3 regions of the Rahnella aceris genome follow, and region 3 is predicted to be linked to each of the others. Evidence: predicted binding sites of a transcription regulator. Region 3 holds the regulator's gene; each other region holds the start of a gene.

Region 1 (5,007 bases), on a different contig from region 3:
TCCCGACGCCGCGTAAAAACAAAAAAGGCACCTTCCAGTGCCTTTACGACGAAGATAAATCAAAGTCAGATGTTTTTAGCCAGCTGCGCTTTGTGTTTGTTTTCACTCAGCATGGTCAGTAACAGCAACAGAACAGCCAGCACACAACCGGCGATCATCACGATAAAGCCACCGTCCCAGCCAAAATAATCCACGGTATAACCGACAATGGCGCTGGCCGCGACCGAGCCGCCCAGATAACCAAACAGTCCGGTAAAGCCTGCGGCGGTACCGGCTGCTTTCTTCGGTGCCAGTTCCAGCGCATGTAACCCAATCAGCATCACCGGCCCGTAAATCAGGAAACCGATGGTGATCATACAGGCCATATCAATACCCGGATTGCCGACCGGATTCAGCCAGTAAACGACGGTAGCGATAGTCACCAGCACCATGAAGAACACGCCGGTGGCACCACGATTGCCTTTGAAAACTTTGTCCGACATCCAGCCACACAGCAGCGTGCCGGGAATGCCAGCGTATTCATAAAGGAAATACGCCCACGAGGATTTATCCAGCGCGAAATGCTTCACTTCTTTCAGATACGTTGGTGACCAGTCGAGAATGCCGTAACGCAGCAGATAGACAAAGACGTTAGCCAGTGCGATATACCACAGCAATTTGTTCGGCAAAATGTACTGCATGAAAATCTGTTTCGCCGTCAGTTCCTGCTCGGCGGACTCTTTCACATAGTCCGGCGGATAATCGTTTTTGTATTCTTCAATGGGCGGCAGACCACAGGATTGCGGTGTATCGCGCATGGTCATGAAGGCAAACACCGCCAGCAGAATTGCGCCGAAGGCAGGCATATACAGCGCTGCATGCCAGTCGTTAAACCACGCCATACCGAGCAGGAACAGCAGCGGAGGAATACCGCCGCCGACGTTATGCGCACAGTTCCACACCGACACCACGCCGCCGCGTTCTTTCTGCGACCACCAGTGCACCATCGTACGTCCGCACGGCGGCCAGCCCATGCCCTGGAACCAGCCGCACAGGAACAGCAACACAAACATGATGGCAATGCTTGAGGTTGCCCACGGCACGAAGCCCATAAACAACATCACGGCCGCCGCCAGAATCAAACCAGCGGGCAGAAATACGCGCGGATTCGAACGGTCAGACACCGAACCCATGATGAATTTTGAGATGCCATAAGCAATGGAAATCCCGGACAGTGCGAACCCTAAGTCTCCACGGGAGAAGCCCTGATCAATCAGATAAGGCATGGCCAGCGCAAAGTTTTTGCGCACCAGATAGTAGGCCGCATAACCGAAGAAAATCCCCATGAAGATTTGCCAGCGGAGACGGCGGTACAGCGGATCGACGTGAGCCTCATCAACAGGAGCTTTGTGGGGCGCGGGTTTAAAGATACTGAGCATAAATGCCTCCGATGGCATAAATCAGGGCGGACTCATCATGAGCCACGGACGAAATGGCGGAGCCAATGTGTTCCAAAACGAACATCATTTTAGCCATTCGCGCACAAACGAACTGTGATTTATGACGGAAATGTTACATTTTTATTACAGAGGGAGGCGATTTTGTGAGCGAGGGTGACAATAAGAAACAAAAAAAGCGGAGACTAAGCTCCGCCTGATATTTTCACACGGTCTGAAATTATTGAATTTTCAGTGTGCTGATAATGGCTTCCGCATCGGTCTGCGCCTGCTGCTGATTATCAGCAGGCAGAGTAATTTGCAGGGTCAGCAGATGGCTGTCGACCTTGCCCAAAACGATAGACGAATAGGCTTTCTGACCAGCAGAAGTGATCACGCTGTCGTACTGCTGCAATGTCTGGCCGTTGACCTGAATAGATTTATTGGTGACGACTTGCAGATTGGTATCGCGCGCTTTTTGCTGATCCTGTAAACGACCCGCCAGAACGTCCAGTGATTCCGGGGTGTTATCACCCAAAATGACAATCACCGCTTTCTGCCCGGTGCTGTCTGCATACACGTGCATATTATTTGCCTGTGTGCCCAGTTTACCGCTCTGGTCGCTCATTCCCTGCGGCAGGGAGAAGGTGACTTTGCCGTCCAGCAGGCTGACCGGCGTGGTGGCTGCCGTGGCTGCGGCCGCTGGTGCGCCTTTATCTGCGGCAGGTGCATCGGTCGACTTACCGTCACACGCAGCCAGACCGGCGATCAGTACTGCCATTCCCATCATTTTCGCGATATTACGCATCGGGCTTCCTTAAGTGGCCTGTTCACCAGGCTTACATGTTGACTTAACAGCCTTTATGGCAACCTATTCAGGCCACAAATGCAAGTCAGATTATGGCGCGATTTGTGTCTTCCCGGCGACCCGGTTTAGTGCGCACTGATAGCGGAATGCGGGTTGTTTCCTTGTGCTGATAAACGCTTAAGCAGCATATTCAGCAGCATGCCGTACATCGGCAGGAAGAACACCAGGCAGATCAGCACCTTGAAGGTGTAATCCACCATCGCTATTTCTACCCAGTGCTGTGCCATAAAGGCATCGCTGCTTTTGTAGAAAGCGATAAAGAAGAAGGACAGGGTATCGCTGATATTGCCGAGGAACATCGAGGCGACCGGTGCTATCCACCAGCGGCGGTTCTGGCGCAGGCGGTTAAACACATGAACGTCAAGAATTTGCCCCAGCACATACGCCATAAAACTGGCGGTGGCGATACGCGCGACCATGATATTCAGGCTGCTGAGCGCTTCCACGCCTTGCCATTGCGCTTCAAAGAATAACGCCGAGATGACATAGGAAATGGCCAGTGCAGGCACCATCACGGAAAGTATAATCCGTCGTGCCAGCGGCGCGCCAAATATACGGACGGTCAGATCGGTAGCCAGAAAAATAAACGGGAAAGTGAACGCGCCCCAGGTGGTATGGAAACCAAAAATGGAAACGGGTAACTGAACCAGATAGTTACTGGAGGTGATGATGGCGATGTGGAATAGCGAAAGCCATATCAGCGCGGAAAACCGCTGCTGAGCAGTAAAAGAGTACATATATGTGACCTTTTTTTATGAATAAATTGGGGTGAGGGAACCCAAGAAAATTTTTACTTTCGCACCCGTAATGGCGTGCGGCGCGCATAGTACCTGTTTGCGCACCGTTTGCGCAACAGGTCTACCGGTTAATTTTAGCGCAATGAGCCGTGTTTGTTGCGCCAGAAAACCAGCGGGTTAAACTATCCGCCTTTGCCAAACAACCGCCCATTCACGTATGTAGATGTTGAGACACGAAATGACCGACCCCTTTATCAATCCTGACCATCAGCTTGATGCGTTGGGTCTGCGTTGCCCGGAGCCAGTGATGATGGTTCGTAAAGCGGTACGCACCATGCAAGACGGCGAGACGTTATTGATCATCGCTGATGATCCGGCAACGACCCGCGATATTCCCGGTTTCTGCCGTTTTATGGAACATACGCTGCTGGCGTCGGATACCGAAAGCGTGCCGTACCGCTATTTGCTGTGCAAAGGGTTGGCAGAAAAACAGGGCTGATGGCTCAGCCCGTGTTGTTTATTTCGATTTATTGCGCAACAGCCTTAACGCATTGGCGGTCACCAGCGCCGTTGCGCCGGAATCCGCCAGCACCGCCAGCCACAATCCGGTCAATCCCATCAACGTGGTGACCAGGAAAATCGCTTTCAGCCCCAGCGCAATCGTGATGTTCTGACGGATATTCGCCCGTGTAGCACGCGAAAGGCTGATCATCTGCGCCAGCCCGCTCAGGCGGTTATGCGTCAGTGCCGCATCCGCCGTTTCCAGCGCGACGTCCGTTCCGCTTCCCATCGCAATACCGATAGTCGCGGCTTTCATGGCGGGCGCATCGTTAATGCCGTCACCGACCATGGCTACCGGTTTCAGTGCATTCAGCGCGGTGACCGCTGAGACTTTATCCGCAGGCAGTAAGCCCGCACGGAAATCAATGCCGAGCCGGTCAGCGATGGTTTTCGCCGCCCGCGGATTGTCGCCGGTCAGCATGACCGCCGACACGCCGAGCGCTTTGAGTTTCTGCAATGCCTCGGCCGCGTCATCCCGCAGACGATCCTGCATGGCAATCAGCCCGATCGCGTTTTCTTCCTGCAACACCACCACCACGGTTTTTCCGCTGGATTCCCAGTCAGTAATTTGCGCAAGGGTTTCAGTTGTCAGGCTGTTTTCAGCCACACTTTTCGGTGCCAGCACCTGAATTTTGCGGCCTGAAACGAGGCCTTCCACGCCGGAACCGGCCAGCGCGCGGCGATCCTGCGCCGTGAGCGGTAGCGGATTACTGGTTTTTGCACGGGCCAAAATCGCCTGCGCCAGCGGGTGATGCGAACCTTCTTCCACCGCTGATGCCAGACTTAATACTTCGCCTTCGCTGGCGCCGTTCAGCAGTAAAACGTCGGTAACTTCAGGTTTGCCTTCGGTCAGCGTACCGGTTTTATCCAGGGCAACGGTTTGAATCAGCGCCAGCTGTTCCAGCGCTGCACCGCCTTTGATCAATGCACCCTGACGCGTGGCCGCTGCCAGCCCGGACGTAATCGCTGCTGGCGTCGAAATCACCAGCGCACAAGGACAGCCAATCAGCAGCAGCGTCAGCCCGCGGTAAATCCAGGTTTCCCACGATAGCCCCATCGCCAGTGGCGGCACGATAATCACCAGCAACGACATCAGCATAATGACCGGCGTGTAATAGCGGCTGAAAGTATCGAGGAAACGCTCGATCGGCGCACGGCGTTCATCGGCTTCTTCAATCAGTTGCAGGATGCGGTCAATGGCGCTGTTGCCCGGCGCGGAAGCCACTTCGAGGCGTGCCAGCCGGTCAACGCACAGGCTGCCTGCAGGCACTTTTTCACCGGCCAGATGATCCACCGGAACTGATTCGCCGGTCAGCGCGCTTTCGTCGAAACTGGCGGCGCTTTGTAAAACAGCGTCGGCAGGCAGGCGTGCACCTGCCGCGATTTCAATGATATCGCCGGGACGCAAGCTGCTGACCGGCACGGT
Region 2 (5,007 bases), 120 kb from region 3:
AGGTTGCGCTGAAAGAAGGGCGGCTGATTGCAGTGCTGGAAGACTGGTGCCCGCCAATCCCCGGTTTGTTTCTCTACTTCGCGGGCAACCGGCATGTGCCCGCGAGCCTGCGGGCATTGATCGAGATGGTCCGGGAGAAAAGCGGTTAAACGCCGCTTTTCACGCCGGATAATTCTGTCAGTCCTGACGCAACACCTGATGTCCGTGGGCGATCAGTGCATCGGTGACTTTACGCATCATGCGGCTTTCGGGCGCAAAACGGTGCCAGTAAAGCATACGGCGCTGGAACAGGCCGGGCGTCAGGTCGATCAGCTCGCCGCTTTCCAACTCTTTCTCGATTTGCAGATGCGGGATCATGCAGCAGGTGGTGCCCTGACGGGCCAGTTGCACAAAGGCTTCCGACGAGTTAACGATGTGGCACGGCACGCTGCCCGGCGATAAATCGAAGTTCTGTTGCAGGAAGGCCTGATGCATATCGTCCAGATGGTCAAACGCTACCGCAGGCGCTTTCAGCAAGGCGGAGCGGGTAACGCCGTTCGGGAAATAGCGATCAGCAAAAGGTTTCGAACCCACAAACAAATAGTCCAGCGCACCAAGCTGATCCACCAGACAGCTCGGCAGTGGCTGGGGTTGAATACTTACCGCGCCCACCACTTCACCACGACGCAGACGTTCCTGCGTGCGCGTTTCGTCTTCCACCTGTAAATTCAGGCGGATAGGGGAATCAACCAGCACTGATTTCAGCGCCGGTAACAGCCAGGTTGCCAGACTGTCGGCGTTGACCGCCAGTGAAAGCAGCAGAGGTGTATCATTGCTTTCATTGTTGCTGTCACTGCCAAGCCACTCTTCTTCCAGTAATTCCACCTGATGTAACAAGGCCAGTAATTTCTGTCCCTGTTCAGTCGGCCGGGGTGGAACGGTACGAACCAGCAGCGGCTGGCCAAACAAATTTTCCAGTTGCTTAATGCGCTGAGAGACGGCCGATTGTGTGATGCAAAGCTTCTGCGCTGCGCGCTCAAAACCGCGCTCACGGATCACCGCGTCCAGTGCCTGCAGCGTTCTATAGTCCGGGCGTTTCATCGGAGTTCTGTCCCTTAGATTTAATTTTATCCGAACACTATGCCACAGATTGTCAGGATTTGTGGTGAGGAAAATCTTTGTGTTTGCAGCACAATTGCACTTAATAAGTGTGATCTGGCTGCGGTGTTGTTTATCCAAATTGCCGGGACATGCTTTATAATCACCGGCACTCTTCGTTCCACCGAACTATTCACGCCACTTACGTGTTATCAGACAGAGAAGCCATTATGACGCAGGAAGAATTGAAAAAAGCAGTCGGCTGGGCCGCACTGGATTACGTCACGCCGGGCACCATTGTCGGTGTCGGTACCGGATCCACCGCCGCACATTTCATTGATGCACTGGGTTCCATCAAAGGCCAGATTGAAGGTGCGGTTTCAAGCTCCGATGCCTCTACCGCAAAACTGAAGAGTCTGGGTATTCATGTTTTCGACAGCAATGAAGTGGATTCGCTGGATGTGTATGTCGATGGCGCGGATGAAATCAACGGCTCGATGCAGATGATCAAAGGGGGTGGCGCTGCGCTGACCCGCGAAAAAATCATTGCCGCGATTGCCAAAAAATTCATCTGTATCGTGGATGCTTCCAAGCAGGTTGATGTGCTGGGTAAATTCCCGCTGCCGGTGGAAGTGATCCCAATGGCGCGCTCTTATGTTGCGCGTGAACTGGTTAAACTCGGCGGCCTGCCGGAATACCGCCAGAATGTGCTGACAGACAATGGCAACGTGATCCTTGATGTGCATAACCTGAACATTCTTGATGCCGTCGCGATGGAAAATAAGATCAACAGTATTGCCGGTGTTGTGACTGTCGGCCTGTTCGCCAACCGGGGTGCTGACGTGGCGCTGGTCGGGACTTCTGAAGGTGTCAAAACCGTCAAACTGAAGTAATCAGAATATAAGCAGAAGATCTGGCTGCTTTAGGGCAAGGCAGCCAGCCTAAGCCTCGTCATTGCGCTGTCATAACGCAATGTTATGAAGATGATAATTTTCTGACTGAATCATCTTTTCTTCAAAGGCTTTAATTTGGTGACTTATGTCACATTTCTGTATTTCTCCTCCTGAACGTCTGGCACAGTAAAATTGAACCAGCATGAAATGCTAAAAACCGGCAGGCGTGCTGAGCCTTCTGCTGGGGGGCAGGCAATCGTTTGTATTGATGATGGCGGATTTTTTGTTATGTTGACTGTGAGCAGTCATCTTGCAGTTCGAATTCAGCCAGAAAAATATAGGGTCGGGAAATGGCAAAAGTATCACTTGAGAAAGACAAGATTAAATTTTTGTTAGTGGAAGGCGTCCACCAAAGTGCGGTTGATACACTCCGTGCCGCGGGTTACACCAATATTGAATTTCACAAAGGTGCTTTAGACACGCAATCGCTGAAAGAATCGATCCGTGATGCGCACTTTGTTGGACTCCGATCGCGTACTCAGCTGACTGAAGAAGTGTTCCAGGCAGCAGAAAAACTGGTGGCTGTTGGGTGTTTCTGTATCGGCACCAATCAGGTAGATCTGAAAGCTGCGACCCGTCGCGGTATTCCGGTCTTTAACGCACCCTTCTCCAACACCCGTTCGGTTGCCGAAATGGTGCTGGGCGAAATGCTGCTGATGATGCGTGGCATTCCTGAAGCTAACGCCAAGGCGCACCGTGGTGTCTGGAACAAATTAGCCGTCGGCTCGTTCGAAGCGCGCGGCAAGCGTCTGGGCATTATCGGTTACGGCCACATTGGTACGCAACTGGGGATCCTGGCGGAAAGCCTGGGGATGCGCGTCTTCTATTATGACATCGAAAGCAAACTGCCTTTGGGCAACGCGCAGCCGATTGCCACACTGGAAGAATTGCTCAATACCAGCGACGTGGTCACGCTGCATGTGCCGGAAACAGCCGGAACCAAAGACATGATCTCCGAGTTGCAACTGGCGCAGATGAAGCCGGGCGCGTTGTTAATCAACGCCTCACGCGGTACGGTCATCGACATTCCTGCTCTGTGCAATGCGCTGCGTAACAAACATCTTTCCGGTGCGGCTATCGACGTCTTCCCGGAAGAACCGGCGACTAACAGTGACCCGTTCAATTCTCCGCTGTGTGAATTTGACAACGTGCTGCTGACGCCGCATATCGGCGGTTCAACGATGGAAGCGCAGGAAGGTATCGGCCTCGAAGTGGCAGGCAAACTGGCGAAATACTCTGACAACGGTTCTACACTGTCAGCGGTCAACTTCCCGGAAGCGTCTCTGCCAGCGCACACCGAGAAAGCCAGCCGTCTGCTGCATATCCACGAAAATCGTCCGGGTGTGCTGACCAGCATCAACCAGATTTTTGCGGAACAGGGTATCAACATTGCTGCGCAGTACCTGCAAACCAGCCCAGAAATCGGTTATGTGGTGATTGATGCGGAAACGGATATCAATACGCTGACTACCGCGCTGCAACTGATGAAGGCGATTCCGGGAACCATTCGTGCCCGTTTGCTTTACTGATAAGCCTTTCTGAAACAGACAAAATACCAACCGCCGAAAGGCGGTTTTTTGTTTTATGGCATCAGGGCGTTAAAAAATGTCTGCAGAGGGAATAAAGGGGGGATCAAAACGTCAGAAGTAAAAGGACAGGGTAATCAGACCGCAGAGGATCATTGATGAAAAAGTGATTTCGAACAGGTAGCGGCGCAGCATCATCTGTCAGTACCTCAGGGCAGAAAACGGAGAAAAAAACACCCGGCGAACCGGGTGTTAAATTTTTCAGTCTTGATAAGAGTGAACAGATTCGTTCACAAAGACTTCTTAGTGACTTCTTATGCTGCCGGAGTTGCTTTAGCCGGAGCAGCTTTCTTAGCATGTTTCACGTGCTTTTTAGCCGCCTGCGCCTTCTGAGCAACAGGAGCCGCTTTCTTAGCGTGTTTCACGTGCTTCTTAGCCGCCTGCGCTTTCTGAGCAACAGGAGCCGCTTTTTTAGCGTGTTTCACGTGTTTCTTAGCCGCCTGCGCCTTCTGAGCGACTGGCGCTTTTTTAGCGGCTTTTTTGTGTTTCTTGGCAGCTTGCGCTTTCTGAACAGGTTTCTTGTGTGCTTTATGCTTAGTGGCATGAGCCGGAGCTGCGGTGGTTGTGGTAGCAGCAGGTGCCGGCGTTGCGGTAGTTTCAGCAGCGAAAGCGACAGAAGACAGGCCCATTGCAGCGGCTACAACCAGAGCTAATACTTTTTTCATCTTTAATTCCTCAGGGATCTTGGTTTGTGTGTCTACCCCACTGCGGGGCCGATGTGAGAATAATAGGCGTGACAAACCTTGCTGTCCGTGAGTGATTGGTTTCGGCATGTAACGGTATGTATAAAGAGAAAGTATTATTAATTTCAATTGGTTGGGTTTTTAAAAAGCGAGGGAGACGTGCGGATTTCAAGCTTAGTTACAACATACTTATGAGGTGTGCTTTCTATTTCTGGCTGGCACTCTGCTTACCGTGGATTTATATCGTCTGGCATCACCATCTCCACACTTTTCCAGGCGTGATGACCTCAGGTAAAGGCACATCCCAGTGTTCCACCGGTAAAGCATCGACATGCTGACAATCGTGCGCTAATCCGATCGGATACGGCCCGCCTTCTTTCCAGCGCTCAAGTGTGCGGTCATAAAAGCCACCACCCATACCTAAACGTTGCCCCGCACTGTCGAACGCCACCAGCGGTGTCAGGATGATATCAAGCTGCGCCAGTGGGATCACCTGCGTGACATCCAGTTGTGGCTCAAGAATGTTGAGCCGGTTGCGCACCAGCGTCGTATCGGGCGTATAACGCAGAAAAAGCAGATTACCCGGCGAGAAAGGGTGCAGCACTGGCAGACAAAGCTGTTTGCCTTCGTTCCACAAACGGGCGATCAACGGTGCGGTATCCAGCTCACCATCAAAGGACAGAAACAGGGAGACTGAACTGGCGGACT
Region 3 (5,007 bases):
AGACTGAAAGCCTTCGCAGAAAGCTCTGCTGAACGCATTCGCGCTTTGCGTGAGAAAGAAAAAATCAGTCAGGGCGTACTGGCAAGACTCATCAATATGTCCGCCAACAGCATTCAAAAATGGGAGCGGGATGAAACCAAACCCACCGGAGCGGCGCTGATCTTACTGATGCTAATTGAAGAAAAAGGTTTACAGATCATCTGCTAAAAGAAGCCACAGCTTGTTGCTGTGGCTTGATTTTTATCCCTTTACGCCGCTTTGGCTGGCCTGTTCCTGAGGAACAATCAACTTCGGCGCCAGCATAAACATAAACCGGGTACCGACGCCGACTTCACTCATGACTTCAAGTTTCGTGTGGTGATGGCTGAGCGCATGTTTGACGATTGCCAGTCCCAGTCCGCTGCCGCCGGTCTGACGTGAACGGGCTTTATCGACGCGGTAGAAACGTTCGGTCAGGCGCGGCAGGTGCTGCGGCGCAATGCCCGGTCCGTTGTCGCTGATCTGGAACTGTGCGCCATGCGGCGTTTGTTGCCAGCTGACTTCAATCCGTGTCCCCGCTGGCGTGTGGTTAACCGCGTTATACACCAGGTTCGACACCGCGCTGCGCAGTTGATCTTCATTACCAAAGACCTTCAGCTTGTCGTTTACGCGAAACACCACTTCATGCCTGCCGTTGCTTAACGTTTGCACTTCACGTTCGAGCATGCCGAGCATCACCGGAATATCGACTTTCTCGTGCAAATCAATATTCGCTGAGGCTTCGATTTTCGACAGCGTCAGCAGCTGCTTCACCAGCCCGTCCATGCGCCGCGTCTGTTCCTGCATGGTATCCAGCGCTTTAGTGCGGAAAGGCTCTTCCAGCTTGGCGTCTTCCATCATTTCCAGATACCCCTGCAATACCGTCAATGGGGTTCTCAGTTCATGACTGACGTTAGCGAAGAAGTTACGCCGTGCGCCTTCAAGCTGACGCATCTGGGTCACGTCGCGTGCCACCATCAGCAGTTGTCCTTCGGAATAAGGCATGACGCGAAATTCGACATAATGCTCATTATTGAGTTGTAAATTCAGCGCCCGGCTGAAATCGCGGGTCTGGATCCACAGCCGGAATTCCGGATAACGCAGCAGGTTGAAGATATGTTGCCCGTTATCTTCCGGCCAGCGGAAACCGAGCAAATCCTGCGCCAGTCCGTTACACCAGAAAATATTGCCATCTTCAGTGGTCAGCACCACGGCATCCGGCAGCGATTCGGCACCGCTGCGAAAACGTTTGATGAGCTGACCTAATTCCCGACGGCGACGCCGGTTGCGTATCTGCATCTGGTTCAGCCCGTAAAACAGCGGCTCCCAGCTCCAGCGCCCATTCGGTGGCGTAATGCTGCGGTCGAGCCACAGCCAGTGAGAGAGTTTAAGCTGGTTGTAATAATTCCAGCCCAGTGCCGCCATCAGCGACACCAGGAGGAGCCAGCCGAAATGGCCGACGAAGATACCGAGAATTAACGCTGGCAGGCAAAAGAGAAACAATTCACCCGCCAGTCGTTTCCATGACAAACGTTCTAGCACACAGATTCTCCGCTGTGAGGGCTCAATAACGCGTTGAAAAACGGTATCCGGTACCACGAACAGTCTGGATCATTCTGTCATGTCCACTGGTTTCCAGCGCCTTACGTAAACGACGAATATGCACGTCAACCGTGCGATCTTCCACATAAACGTTAGTGCCCCAGACGTTATTGAGCAACTGTTCGCGGCTGTATACACGTTCGGAATGGGTCATAAAGAAGTGTAATAACTTAAATTCGGTCGGCCCCATATCGAGCGCCTGCTCGTTGGCCATTACCCGGTGAGACGACGGATCCAGGCTTAAACCCTGCATGTCGATCACTTCTTCCACCGCCATTGGCGAGATGCGACGCATCACGGCTTTAATGCGGGCAACCAGTTCTTTCGGAGAAAACGGTTTGGTGATGTAATCATCGGCACCCACTTCAAGGCCGCGCACCCGATCTTCTTCTTCACCGCGTGCGGTCAGCATCATCACCGGAATTTCGCGGGTCAGTGCCTCACGTTTAAGATGCTTAATAAACTGAATACCGGAACCGCCAGGTAACATCCAGTCAAGCAGGATCAGTTCAGGGTAAGGTTCAACAAGCTGCCCAATCGCTGAATCAAAATCCTCAGCTTCTACGGCCTGATAGCCATTTTGTTCCAGTACAAAACACACCATTTCACGGATTGGAGCTTCGTCTTCAACCACCAATATACGTCTAGCCATCGTAGGTCCTGCCAATAGGTTAGCGATCTTTTATTTGATTGCGGGCGCCATTATGCGTCAGTTTTGTGACAGATTTATGAATGAAAAGAATGGTTCATTACAGTCAACTATGACAGATAATTTCCGGCCATCTTGCTGAAATTGGTCTGATTTATCGGGGACAGCTTCCCCTGCCGACGTTTATACTTTACCCCATTGTCGTCATCCAGGGTTCATACGGGAGTCTCATGCGCCTGATCCACACGTCAGACTGGCATCTCGGCCAGTACTTTTTCACTAAAAGCCGTGCAGCCGAACATCAGGCATTTTTGCACTGGCTGACCGGTCAGGTGCAGCAACATCAGGTCGATGCCGTGATTGTCGCGGGCGATATTTTCGACACGGGTTCCCCACCCAGTTATGCCCGCGAATTGTATAACCGCTTCGTGGTGGAATTACAGCAAACCGGCTGCCAGCTGGTGGTGCTGGCTGGTAACCACGATTCTGTCGCCACGCTCAATGAATCGCGCGAGCTCCTTTCCTGCCTGAATACGCGGGTGATTGCCACCGTCGGTGAAAACCTTTCTGAACAGATTTTAGTGCTCAGTCAGCGTGACGGGAAACCCGGCGCGATACTGTGCGCTATCCCGTTTTTACGCCCGCGTGATCTGCTCGCCAGCCAGGCGGGACAGTCCGGCAGCGACAAGCAACTGGCATTGCAGGAAGCCATCGCCGCGCATTATGACGCGCTCTGGCAGGCTGCGCAGGCCAGACGTGACGAACTGGGCATGCCGCTGCCTATTATTGCGACCGGCCATCTGACGACTGTCGGTGTCAGTACCTCTGATTCCGTGCGCGACATCTATATAGGTACGCTCGATGCGTTTCCGGCGCAGGCCTTTCCGCCGGTCGATTATGTGGCACTGGGTCATATTCACCGTGCACAATGCGTCGCCAAAACCGAACATATCCGTTACAGCGGCTCGCCGATTGCCCTGAGTTTTGACGAACTGAGCAAAGCTAAAAGTGTGTACTTACTTGATTTTGATGGTGCGACGCTCAACGCCATCGACACACTGGAAATCCCGGTTTTCCAGCCGATGCAGATAATCAAAGGCTCGCTGGTGGAGATTGAACACCAACTGGCACAGTTCGAAGGCGGTGATCCGGCCAAACCGGTGTGGCTCGATATTGAAGTCTCCACCCAGGATTATCTCAGCGACATCCAGCGACGCATTCAGGCGCTGACGGAAGATCTGCCGGTAGAAGTCGTGCTGTTACGCCGCAGCAAAGAACAGCGCATCAACAGTATTGAGCAGCAGGAAAAAGAAACCCTCAGCGAACTGAGCGTCAGCGACGTGTTTGAACGACGACTGGCGCTGGAACCGGCCCCTGACGAGCCGCGTCAGGCTCGGATGCGCACGTTGTTTGCGCAGGTGGTTGAACAGGTTACCAACGGTCAGAACGCGGAGGACAGCGCACAATGAAAATTCTCAGCCTGCGTTTAAAAAACCTGAACTCGCTGGAAGGCGAATGGAAAATTGATTTCACCGCCGAGCCGTTTGCCAGCAACGGATTATTCGCCATCACCGGTCCGACCGGTGCGGGGAAAACCACCCTGCTCGATGCCATTTGTCTGGCGCTTTATCATCAGACGCCACGGCTGAACATTACACCAAGCCAGAATGAACTGATGACCCGCCACACCGCAGAATCGCTGGCCGAGGTGGAGTTTGAAGTCAAAGGTGTGGGTTACCGCGCTTTCTGGAGCCAGCGCCGCGCCAAAAATTCCCCTGACGGCAATCTGCAGGCACCGAAAGTCGAGCTGGCGTTACTGGCCGACGGCAAAATTCTGGCGGATAAAGTGCGCGATAAACTCGATGCCATCGCCACACTGACCGGGCTGGATTTCGGCCGTTTCACCAAATCCATGATGCTTTCACAGGGGCAGTTCGCCGCGTTTCTGAATGCCGATGCCAACGACCGCGCCGAATTGCTGGAAGAACTGACCGGCACCGAGATTTACGGTCTGCTTTCTCAACGCGTGTTTGAGCAACATAAAGAAGCGCGCATTGCGCTGGACGGTCTGCATCAGCGCATGGCCGGAATCGAACTGCTCAGCGAAGAACAGCGCCAGACGCTGGAAGCACAACGTGCTGAACTGAACACGCAGGAAATCAGCCTCAGTCAGCAGGCGCAGCAGCGCCAGCAGGATCTGAACTGGCTGCAACAGTGGCAGCAGGTGCAGCAAAAACAGCAGCAGTCTCAGCAACAACTGACCGCCGCAGAGCAGGAAAATCTGGCCGCCGCGCCGCAGTTACAGCAACTGGCGCGCAGCGAACCGGCAGAAAAACTGCGTCCGTTACTCAATGATCGCCAGCGCTGTCAGGATGACGCGCAGCGCCTTCAGCAATTACTGATACAACTGACGCAGCAGCAGGAGCAGCAGATTGCACAGATGACGCCGCTGAGTCTGGCGGTGGAACAGGCGCACACTGCACGGCAGAAACAGGCGGAAGAACAGCGTCAGATGCAGACGCTGATCGAAGAAAAAATCCTGCCACTGGATAGCGAAATCGCGCAATGGCGCAAATCGCTGGTGGAAACACAACAGGCGGTCAGCGAGTCGCAGAAACAGGCTGGTGAACATAGCGCGACGCTGCAGCAAATCACGGCGGAACGTCAGAAACTGGATGAGGAAAGCCGCCAGCATCACACCCGTCAGGCCGCGCTGACTGAAGCCCTTAACGTTGCAC

What was found. Region 3 encodes PhoB, which activates phosphate uptake and scavenging genes when phosphate is short. Its sites were predicted from a motif close to CTGTCATAAAACTGNCNNAT; they were not measured.
Region 1: a site for PhoB is predicted at 1,549-1,568, ahead of glpT (glycerol-3-phosphate transporter). Genes of this name have one in related genera too.
Region 2: a site for PhoB is predicted at 2,059-2,078, ahead of serA (phosphoglycerate dehydrogenase). Genes of this name have one in related genera too.

The regions. Positions count from the first base shown of each region.
Region 1 is NZ_JAADJV010000007.1:87,268-92,274, forward strand. It holds gene GW591_RS22975 (ABC transporter ATP-binding protein) at 1-16, shown strand, start outside; gene glpT (glycerol-3-phosphate transporter) at 66-1,418, opposite strand; gene GW591_RS22985 (DcrB family lipoprotein) at 1,657-2,223, opposite strand; gene GW591_RS22990 (7-cyano-7-deazaguanine/7-aminomethyl-7-deazaguanine transporter) at 2,349-3,020, opposite strand; gene tusA (sulfurtransferase TusA) at 3,259-3,519, shown strand; gene GW591_RS23000 (zinc/cadmium/mercury/lead-transporting ATPase) at 3,538-5,007, opposite strand, start outside.
Region 2 is NZ_JAADJV010000001.1:2,709,731-2,714,737, reverse strand. It holds gene GW591_RS12450 (LysR family transcriptional regulator) at 1-149, shown strand, start outside; gene GW591_RS12445 (LysR family transcriptional regulator ArgP) at 178-1,080, opposite strand; gene rpiA (ribose-5-phosphate isomerase RpiA) at 1,308-1,970, shown strand; gene serA (phosphoglycerate dehydrogenase) at 2,321-3,559, shown strand; gene ydgU (small membrane protein YdgU) at 3,671-3,751, opposite strand; gene asr (acid resistance repetitive basic protein Asr) at 3,871-4,281, opposite strand; gene GW591_RS12425 (5-formyltetrahydrofolate cyclo-ligase) at 4,553-5,007, opposite strand, start outside.
Region 3 is NZ_JAADJV010000001.1:2,590,418-2,595,424, forward strand. It holds gene GW591_RS11835 (helix-turn-helix domain-containing protein) at 1-207, shown strand, start outside; gene phoR (phosphate regulon sensor histidine kinase PhoR) at 241-1,560, opposite strand; gene phoB (phosphate response regulator transcription factor PhoB) at 1,583-2,272, opposite strand; gene sbcD (exonuclease subunit SbcD) at 2,500-3,738, shown strand; gene sbcC (exonuclease subunit SbcC) at 3,735-5,007, shown strand, end outside.